3 regions of the Proteus sp. fly-1089 genome follow, and region 1 is predicted to be linked to each of the others. Evidence: predicted binding sites of a transcription regulator. Region 1 holds the regulator's gene; each other region holds the start of a gene.
What was found. The regulator ArgR, encoded in region 1, controls arginine synthesis, uptake and breakdown. The targets are predictions, from matches to a motif close to ANTGAATAAAAATACANT.
Positions count from the first base shown of each region.

Region 2: a site for ArgR is predicted at 1,848-1,865, ahead of argA (amino-acid N-acetyltransferase). Genes of this name have one in related genera too.
Region 3: a site for ArgR is predicted at 1,906-1,923, ahead of argC (N-acetyl-gamma-glutamyl-phosphate reductase). Genes of this name have one in related genera too.

Region 1 covers NZ_JBEETS010000005.1:151,648-154,901, forward strand. The annotation lists gene ABN080_RS12695 (helix-turn-helix domain-containing protein) at 28-294, shown strand; gene mdh (malate dehydrogenase) at 397-1,335, opposite strand; gene argR (transcriptional regulator ArgR) at 1,781-2,251, shown strand; gene mpl (UDP-N-acetylmuramate:L-alanyl-gamma-D-glutamyl-meso-diaminopimelate ligase) at 2,315-3,254, opposite strand, start outside.
Region 2 covers NZ_JBEETS010000009.1:119,295-122,548, forward strand. The annotation lists gene recD (exodeoxyribonuclease V subunit alpha) at 1-404, shown strand, start outside; gene argA (amino-acid N-acetyltransferase) at 480-1,814, opposite strand; gene amiC (N-acetylmuramoyl-L-alanine amidase AmiC) at 2,055-3,254, shown strand, end outside.
Region 3 covers NZ_JBEETS010000008.1:173,018-176,271, reverse strand. The annotation lists gene argB (acetylglutamate kinase) at 71-844, opposite strand; gene argC (N-acetyl-gamma-glutamyl-phosphate reductase) at 865-1,869, opposite strand; gene argE (acetylornithine deacetylase) at 1,970-3,133, shown strand; gene poxB (ubiquinone-dependent pyruvate dehydrogenase) at 3,221-3,254, opposite strand, start outside.

The DNA of each region.
Region 1 (3,254 bases):
ATTAATTTTATAGAAAAAGGATTAAAAATGATTTCAAGGAAATCTGATTGGCATCCTGCCGATATTATTGCCGCACTTAGAAAACGAGGAACAACACTTGCTGCCATCTCTCGCCAAGCAGGGTTAAGCTCTTCAACACTCGCTAATGCACTGTCACGCCCTTGGCCTAAAGGAGAAAAAATCATTGCTGATTATCTTGGTGTTGCCCCTTCTGAAATTTGGCCAAGCCGTTATTTTCATCCTGAAACAGGAGAATTACTTGAACGAAAGATACGTGACAAAACTAATAATTAACTAATAATTACATGCATTATAATTAATAAAAAAAACCGCTGATACTATATCAGCGGTTTTTATTTAATTTTGCATTATTTTTATAGCAAAAAAAGTATATCTTTATTTATTAATAAATTCTTCACCAAGAATTATATCTTTTTTCAATACGTCTAACATGCCATTAAGAGATTGTTTTTCAAAATCACTTAATTTACCAATAGATAAATATTCCTCTACACCGTTTTTACCTAAAAGAATAGGTTGTGCAAAGAAACGGGCATATTCTCCGTCACCTTCTGTATAGGTACATTCAATAACATTTTTCTCGCCATTTAAAGCGCGAATTAATGAAAGACCAAAACGAGCGGCTGCTTGTCCCATTGATAATGTTGCTGATCCGCCACCAGCTTTTGCTTCTACAACTTCAGTACCTGCATTTTGGATACGTTTTGTCAGTGCTGCGACTTCATCATCTGTAAATGATACACCAGCAACTTGAGAAAGTAGCGGAAGAATAGTGACACCCGAATGCCCACCAATAACAGGAACATTGGTTTTCTGAGGATCTTGGCCTTTTAATTCAGCAACAAAAGTATTAGCACGAATGATATCAAGTGTGGTGATACCGAAAAGACGTTTTTTATCGTAAACACCCGCTTTTTTAAGCACTTCAGCAGCAATAGCAACTGTCGTATTTACAGGGTTAGTAATGATACCGATAAGTGCTTTAGGGCAATTTTGTGCTACTTTTTCAATTAAGTTACGCACAATACCTGCGTTAACATTGAAAAGATCTGAACGATCCATACCAGGTTTACGTGCAACACCCGCAGAAATCAGAACAACATCAGCGCCTTTTAATGCAGGAGATGGATCTTCGCCGGCAAAACCTTTTACAGTCACTTGAGTTGGGATATGGCTTAAGTCAGCTGCGACACCCGGTGTGACGGGAGCGATATCATATAAAGAGAGTTCACTACCAGCTGGAAGCTGATTTTTAAGAAGAAGTGCCAGTGCCTGACCAATACCACCCGCTGCACCGAGAACTGCTACTTTCATTCTGATACTCCTTAGTTACGAGATAGTGGAACGCCTTAGAGAGACTCACTATTACGCAATACACCTTTTGAAAAACAATTATTTAACAGCAATATTGCATAATAAGGCATTTACAGTGGAAAATAATACTTGGGTTATTCTAAACAAATTGCTTATCTGTTAATGAGATAGCGGGCACTCTTTTGATAAATAATTCCAATAAATTGGGTAAAATGTTAAGTGGCTCTATCTCCTTACGATAATCATTTAAGCTTATCATTTATTTAACAAATATTTCACTTTCTTAAATTATCACATTCAAAGTCGATAAATAAAATTTTTTTGTAGTACATTCTACTTTACAATTTTCAGTAGATTACCTCTCACCTTTCATCGTCTTTTGTTGCATAAAAATTCACTCCTCTGCATAATACGCAGGTTATTGATAACTCACTAAAGGTGAACTATGCGCGTTCCTTCTAAGCAAGAAGACTTGGTTAAAGCGTTTAAAGCCCTGCTGAAAGAAGAAAAATTCAGTTCACAAGGCGAGATTGTGACGGCATTGCAAGAGGCTGGATTTGATAATATTAACCAATCCAAAATCTCTCGTATGCTAACAAAATTTGGTGCAGTAAGAACACGAAACGCCAAAATGGAAATGGTATATTGCCTTCCAACTGAACTTGGCGTGCCAACAGCAAGTAGCCCATTAAAAAATCTGGTACTCGATATCGACCATAACCATTCGGTTGTGGTGATAAGAACGAGTCCAGGTGCGGCACAACTTATTGCACGTTTATTAGATTCATTAGGCAAAGCAGAAGGGATCCTCGGCAGTATTGCAGGTGATGACACTATTTTCTCAACACCAGCGCCTGGATTTTCAACAGAAGAGTTGCGAGATGCGATCCTAAACCTGTTTGATCAGGAATTATAATCTCTTTACTCTAACGTCCTAAAATAAGCCACTAAACATTCAGTGGCTTATTTTTATTTATTACTAATACTGATCCTCTGATCCTTTAGGCTGAGCTAATTTTTTAAGCAGCTTTTCATGTATCCCACCAAAACCACCATTACTCATAATTAAAATATGATCGCCCGCTTGGGCTTCTTTCGCAATCATATCCACTAATGCATCAAGGTCAGTACTCCAACGAGCTGGTTGTACGCAATGCTCTGCAATATCACTCACTAACCATTGAATATTCGGTGGCTGGAATAGAAACACTTCATCAGCTCGACCTAATGCTGGAGCGATATCATCCTTGCTAATTCCCATTTTCATGGTATTTGAACGAGGCTCTAACACCGCAATAATACGCGCGGTTCCACCGACTTTACTGCGTAGTGCTTCAAGCGTTGCTAAAATCGCCGTAGGATGATGTGCAAAATCGTCATAGACACTGATCTGGTTTACTTCGCCACGTAACTCTAAGCGACGACGCGCATTAACAAACTTATCTAATGCTTCACAAGCGTCAGCAGGTAAAACACCAACATGATGCGCAGCAACTATTGCCATTAAGCCATTTTGCATGTTGTGTTCACCAGAAAGCCCCCAACACACTTCTCCAACCTGCTCGCCTTTATGAAACACCTCAAAATGACTACTGTCATTAGTGAGTTTTTTAGCTTGCCAATCGCCTGTTTCCCCCGTGAATTCTTGTTCGCTCCAACATCCCATTCCAATGGTCTGTTTTAAATTCATATCGTTGTCAGGCATGATGATTTTCCCACTGCCAGGAACGATACGAACTAAATGATGGAATTGTTTTTGAATTGCCGCTAAATCGTCAAAAATATCGGCATGGTCAAATTCAAGGTTATTTAAAATCAGTGTGCGAGGTGAGTAATGTACAAATTTAGAACGCTTATCAAAGAAAGCGCTATCATACTCGTCAGCTTCAATCACAAAGAAAGGGCTTTCACCTAATTGC
Region 2 (3,254 bases), on a different contig from region 1:
AGAGTGACTATATTGGACGTCCAATTATGATCCAGCGAAATGACAGTACACTTGGGCTGTTTAATGGTGATATTGGTATTATGCTCAATAATGATGAAGGCGAAATGAAAGCCTTTTTCCAATTACCGGATGGTACTTTAAAAGCAATTCAACCTAGCCGGTTGCCTCAACACGAAACTGCGTATGTTATGACAGTGCATAAATCACAGGGATCTGAATTTACGCATACAGCATTAGTATTGCCTGAAAAATTTTCGCCAGTGGTCAGCCGTGAATTACTGTACACCGCCTTAACACGCGCTAAACAAAAACTTTCTCTTTATGCCAGCGAGTATATGGTGAAAATGGCTATTCAAACACGTATTCAGCGTCGAAGTGGTTTAGTCGATAAGTTACGTTATTAATTTCTGTCGGATAAGATAAAAACAATAAAAGACAGGCTTGAGAGGGATGCCTGTCTTTTTATTTATGTTTGATAGTTACTCTTTATGTAAATCTAAAATCAAAATTTTGGATCGACGCTGATAATTGTAGAGTGCCTGCTTTTCAATGGGTAATTTATCAATTTCAGCAGGTTCAAATCCTTTTTCTTGAAACCAGTGAATACTACGTGTTGTTAAAACAAATAGTTTTTCTAATCCTAATTGCTTAGCATGGGTAGAAATACGTTGTAGTAATACCTCACCACGACAAGAGCTACGATAATCAGGATGAACAGCAACACAAGCCATTTCACCAATTTTTTCTGATTGATAAGGGTAAAGTGCGGCACAGGCTATAGTCATATTATCGCGTTCAATAATAGTGAATTGATCTATCTCTATTTCTAATTGTTCTCTTGAACGTCTGACTAAAATACCTTGTTGCTCTAATGGGCGAATAAGTTCGAGTATGCCACCAATATCATTGATATTGGCTCTACGAACTTTTTCAGCACTTTCCATCACGATTTGAGTTCCTATACCATCGCGAGAGAATAGCTCTTGAATAAGCGCACCATCAGATTGATAACTTAATAGGTGGCTGCGTTCCACACCTCGACGACAGGCTTTAACGGCACCTCGCAAAAATCTGACTGTACCTGAGTGGTAATCGCCTTCGGTTTGTAGCTCTTGGATTTTATCTTCGGCTTGATTAGGTAGTAATTCAGAGACAATGTGTCCATCTTCATCGACAACACCTTGGAAAGAGCAAAAACCAATAATTTTTTGCGCTTTAAGTTTTATAGCAAGTTGTGTTGCCACTTCTTCAGATGTGAGATTAAAACTTTCACCAGTAACAGACACTGCAACAGGGCCAATTAATACAATGGCGTTACTGTCTAATTGGCGGTGAATAGCTTCTTCATCAATACGGCGAATTTTTCCGCTGTGACAATAATCCACGCCATCATCAACTCCCAAGGGTTGTGCAATGACAAAATTGCCACTAACGACATTAATATGCGCACCTTGTAATGGTGTATTACTTAAACTCATTGATAAACGGGCTGTAATGTCGAGCTGTAATGTACCCGCAGCTTGTTTAACAATTTCTAAGGTTTCACTATCAGTAATACGAGTATATTTATGATAAATTGGTGAGACTTTTTGTACTTCAAGCGCCATATCAATTTGTGGTCTTGCGCCATAAACAACCACTAAACGGATACCTAAACTGTGTAGTAATCCAATATCGTTAATGATTGATGGAAAATTTTCATGTGCGATAGCTTCGCCACCCAACATAATGACAAACGTTTTGCCTCTATGTGCATTAATATACGGAACCGAATGGCGGAATCCATCGACCAATTCGGTGCTGCGCTCTTTCATAAAACCCTCTCAAGTGAATTTTTATTCGCATTTAATGTATTTTTATTCTTTTTGATGAGAAATGGCAAGCAAAATCCTATCTTATTGTTTTGCATGAGGGCAGAATATTCGTGTAAATGTGAGTAATTGTGCTGTTTTTAAGTGACAGTGAAGTGTGGATTGGGTAAAGTTTTTCGTTCTTAACTTTTTTTATCTCTTTTTAGAGTTTATTGACGTTAATCGTTTTTTTGGAATATTTTCATGAGTCATTCTGAGCACAATCAAACTCGTCGTCGTCTTGTTAAAGGAATTGGCGCGTTATTATTGTTAAGTGTTAGTCCTGTTGGCTTTGCTGCGACAGCATCTATTGTTGCTGTCAGGGTTTGGCCTGCTTCGACTTATACTCGCGTGACTATAGAATCAAGAACACCACTGAAATATCGTCAGTTTGCATTATCAAACCCAGAACGTATTGTGGTAGATTTAGAAGGTATTCAACTTAATAGCGTATTAAAGGGGGTTGCTAATCAAGTTCAGACTAGCGATCCTTATTTAAAGTTGATCCGGGTTGGTCAAAACACGCCTAAAACAGTGCGATTAGTGTTTGAAGTAAAAACACCCGTACAACCACAAATGTTTACACTCAAACCTGTTGCTGAATTTAAAAACCGTTTAGTGCTAGATTTTTATCCTAGTCATGGCGCTGATACGGAAGATGATCCTCTCTTAGCGCTGTTGCGTGAATATAATGATGGTGATTTACAACAAGCCGTTCCTGCACAGACAGATACACGTAAACCGGGTAGAGCAGGGCGAGATAGACCTATCATTATCATGATCGATCCTGGTCATGGCGGTGAAGATCCCGGTGCCATTGGTAAATATAAAACCCGTGAAAAAGATGTCGTTTTACAAATTGCACGCCGTTTAAGAACACTTATTGATAAAGACGCCAAAATGAAGGCGTATATGACACGTAATGAAGATGTGTTTATTCCATTAACAGTACGTGTTGCTAAAGCACGAAAAATGCAAGCTGACTTGTTTGTTTCTATTCATGCAGATGCATTTACGAATCGTTCTGCCAGAGGTTCATCTGTTTTTGCGTTATCAAAAACAGGTGCGACCAGTAATACTGCACGCTATCTTGCACAAACACAAAATGAGTCTGATTTAATCGGTGGTGTGAGCAAAAGTGGTGACCGTTATGTTGATCATGCGATGCTTGATCTTGTACAAACGGCGACTATCAATGACAGCCTGAAATTTGGTAGTGAAGTGCTTAAATTGATGGGGGGAATTAATAAACTGCATAAGAATAAGGTTGATCAAGCCGGATTTGCAGTATTAAAAGCACCTGAAATCCCTTCTATCTTAGTTGAGACTGCTTTTATCAGTAATATCGAAGAAGAGAAAAAACTAAAAACAGCAAAATTCCAACAACAAATCGCAGAGTCTATC
Region 3 (3,254 bases), on a different contig from region 1:
TAACCTTCAATTCCTAATTTGTTTAAATTCAGCCAACTATCAAATAGTGATAAGATTTCTAGAGTTATTTTTAAGCTAAAATACGGGTTCCTACTGCAACACCATTAAACAGTGCAGTTAGTTTTTCAGCATGGCGCCAACTGGCAATTTCAACGGGTTTACCGAGTGTTTTTGCCGCTTCTAACGCTGCATTTACTTTCACAATCATGCCGTCAGTAATAATGCCTTGGTCAATTAATGTCTGTGCTTTTTCGGCTGATATCTCTGCTATCTTTTGGCCCTTACCATCTAAAATGCCACTGACATCTGAAAGCAACACTAAATCAGCACCCAATGTTTCTGCGATAGCGGTTGCGGCTTGATCTGCATTCACATTCATCAACTCTCCCTTCTCAGTCATACCGATAGAGCTGATAATAGGTAGATAGCCCGCACCCAGTAATAAATTAAGTAAATCAGGAGAGCCGGGAGTTGCATTTCCTACATGACCTAACTCTTCATTGATTTGAGTGACTTTCGCTAATTGTCCATCACCCAAAGAAAGTCCCACTCCATTAAGCCCAAATTGAGTTGCCCACGATAACAAGGTCTTATTGGCACTTCCGGCCAGTGCTCCTGTAATGATGTCTATCTGATCAGCGGGTGTAACACGCAGGCCTTGCTTTTTCACGACCGGTAATTGCAATTTACCCATCAATTCATCCACCAAACAGCCACCACCATGTACGATGACCAAAGGGCGAGAGTGTGTTGAACGATATTGTTGTAATGCTGTGAAAAAGCGTGTTAGCGCTTCTTCGTTATCAAGGAGTACACCACCCAGTTTGATAATTAATGGTTCCATGAAACTTCCCTACTCATTATTTAAATAAGTGATTCGGTTTCAGCGAAACCAAACCGAATATTCATACATTGCACCGCCTGCGCTGCGGCCCCTTTTAACAAGTTATCTTCAACACCCACCACAATCAGATGTTCACCTTGTTGAGCAAACCCGATATCACAAAATGCAGTTCCTACCACGGCTTTTAATGCAGGTAATCCTTTGTCGTAAACACGCACCAATGGCTTGTCTTGATACGCTTCATCAAAGACTTGTCTTACATCCTCTTGTGTCACACCCACTTTTAACTTACAGGTGATAGTGGCTAAGATCCCTCTGGCAAAATTACCCAGATGAGGTGTAAAAATGACATCAATACCCAGATGTGTTGCAATTTCAGGTTGATGGCGGTGTGTAAACACACCATAAGGCTGCAAGCTCACTTCACAAAAACTGCTAGTTAAAGAGGCTTTTCTGCCAGCACCACTCACACCGCTGGTGGCATTAATGACTGGCCATTGCGCAGTATCTAACAGCCCCGCTTCCACTAGCGGTTTTAGAGACAACTGAGATACTGTTGGATAACAGCCCGGCACAGCAATTAATTGCGCCTGACTGATAACGTCAGCATTCCATTCAGCTAATCCATAAACTGCCTGTGATAACCAATCTATATTCTTATGCTCGAATCCATAGTATTGTTGATAAAAATGCTTGTTTTGTACTCGATAAGCACCCGATAAGTCGAACACCACACAACCTTGTTCTAAAAAAATCGGGGCAATGTCATGGCTGACTTCATGGGCTGTTGCTAAAAAAACGATATCAATATTTTCAGCCGCTTTAACAACATCAACCATTGGCTCTAAAGGAAGATCCACTAAGCCACGATATTGAGGATGAAGTTCAGAAAAGCACTTTCCTGCATCTGCACTTTGAGCTGATACCATCAGTCTGCTCAAATTCACATGAGGATGCTGCTGAAGATAGGCGGCTAATTCAGCGCCAGTGTAACCACTTGCTCCTACAATCAGAGTATTTAACATGTCATTCTTACCTTGTACTATGAACACAAACCGATTAATGTATTTTTATTCAAAAAAAGTGCATGAATATTGATACTATTATGAAGAAAGGCTGTCAACAGTGAATATTAAATTACCTACATTTATTGAGATTTATCGTCAATTAATTGCAACGCCCTCTATCAGTGCTACAGATGCTAAGAACGATCAAAGCAATGAATCGCTGATTAATTTGCTTGCTAATTGGTTGGAAACATTAGGTTTTTCAATTGAAATTCAACCTGTACCTGAAACTCGAGGAAAATTTAACCTTTTAGCAACATTGGGAACAGGGAAAGGCGGATTATTACTCTGTGGTCATACTGACACAGTGCCATTTGATGAAGGTCGTTGGACACAAGATCCTTTTACACTGACAGAAAAAGAAAATAAGTTATACGGCTTAGGCACTGCGGATATGAAAGGTTTTTTTGCTTTTATTCTTGATGCATTGCGAAATATAGACACTAAGGCGTTAACTCACCCTCTTTATATTCTCGCCACCGCAGATGAAGAAACCTCTATGGCAGGCGCACGTTATTTTGCTGCCAATACGACAATCCGCCCTGATTTTGCCATTATTGGCGAACCGACATCCCTAAAACCTATTCGTGCACATAAAGGGCATTTATCAAATGCGATACGTATTACGGGGCAATCAGGACATTCTAGCGATCCCGAAAAAGGAGTGAATGCGATTGAGCTAATGCATGAATCCATTACTCATCTTAGTACACTACGCGATACGCTAAAAACGCGCTATAACAACCCTGCATTTGTTATCCCTTATCCCACCATGAACTTTGGTTATATTAATGGCGGTGATGCAGCAAATAGAATTTGTGCTTGCTGCGAACTTCATATGGATATTCGCCCATTACCAGGGCTTACATTGCAAGATTTAGATGATTTACTACACGAAACATTAGCGCCCGTAAAAGCACGTTGGCCGGGTCGCTTAAATGTTGAAGCGCTACACGATCCTATTCCCGGTTATGAGTGCCCGACCGATCATAAAATGGTTGCTGTCATTGAAAAGTTATTAGGTGAGAAAGCGCAAACAGTGAACTACTGTACTGAAGCGCCATTTATTCAGGATCTCTGCCCTACCTTAGTATTAGGCCCAGGTTCGATTGAACAAGCCCACCAGCCTGATGAGTTTATTGATATGGCTTTTATTGAGCCAACTCGTGAATTAATGGGGCAATTAATTGAAAACTTCTGTTTAACAGAGAAAGCTAAATAATAAAAAACCCTATCGGCTTATGTTGATAGGGTCTGGTCTATTTATCTACAATTTAGATTCTAAATAATCCAAGTTGCCGGTAGGCGATTAACGTAACCAATTGGTTTTAGCGAGTTGAACA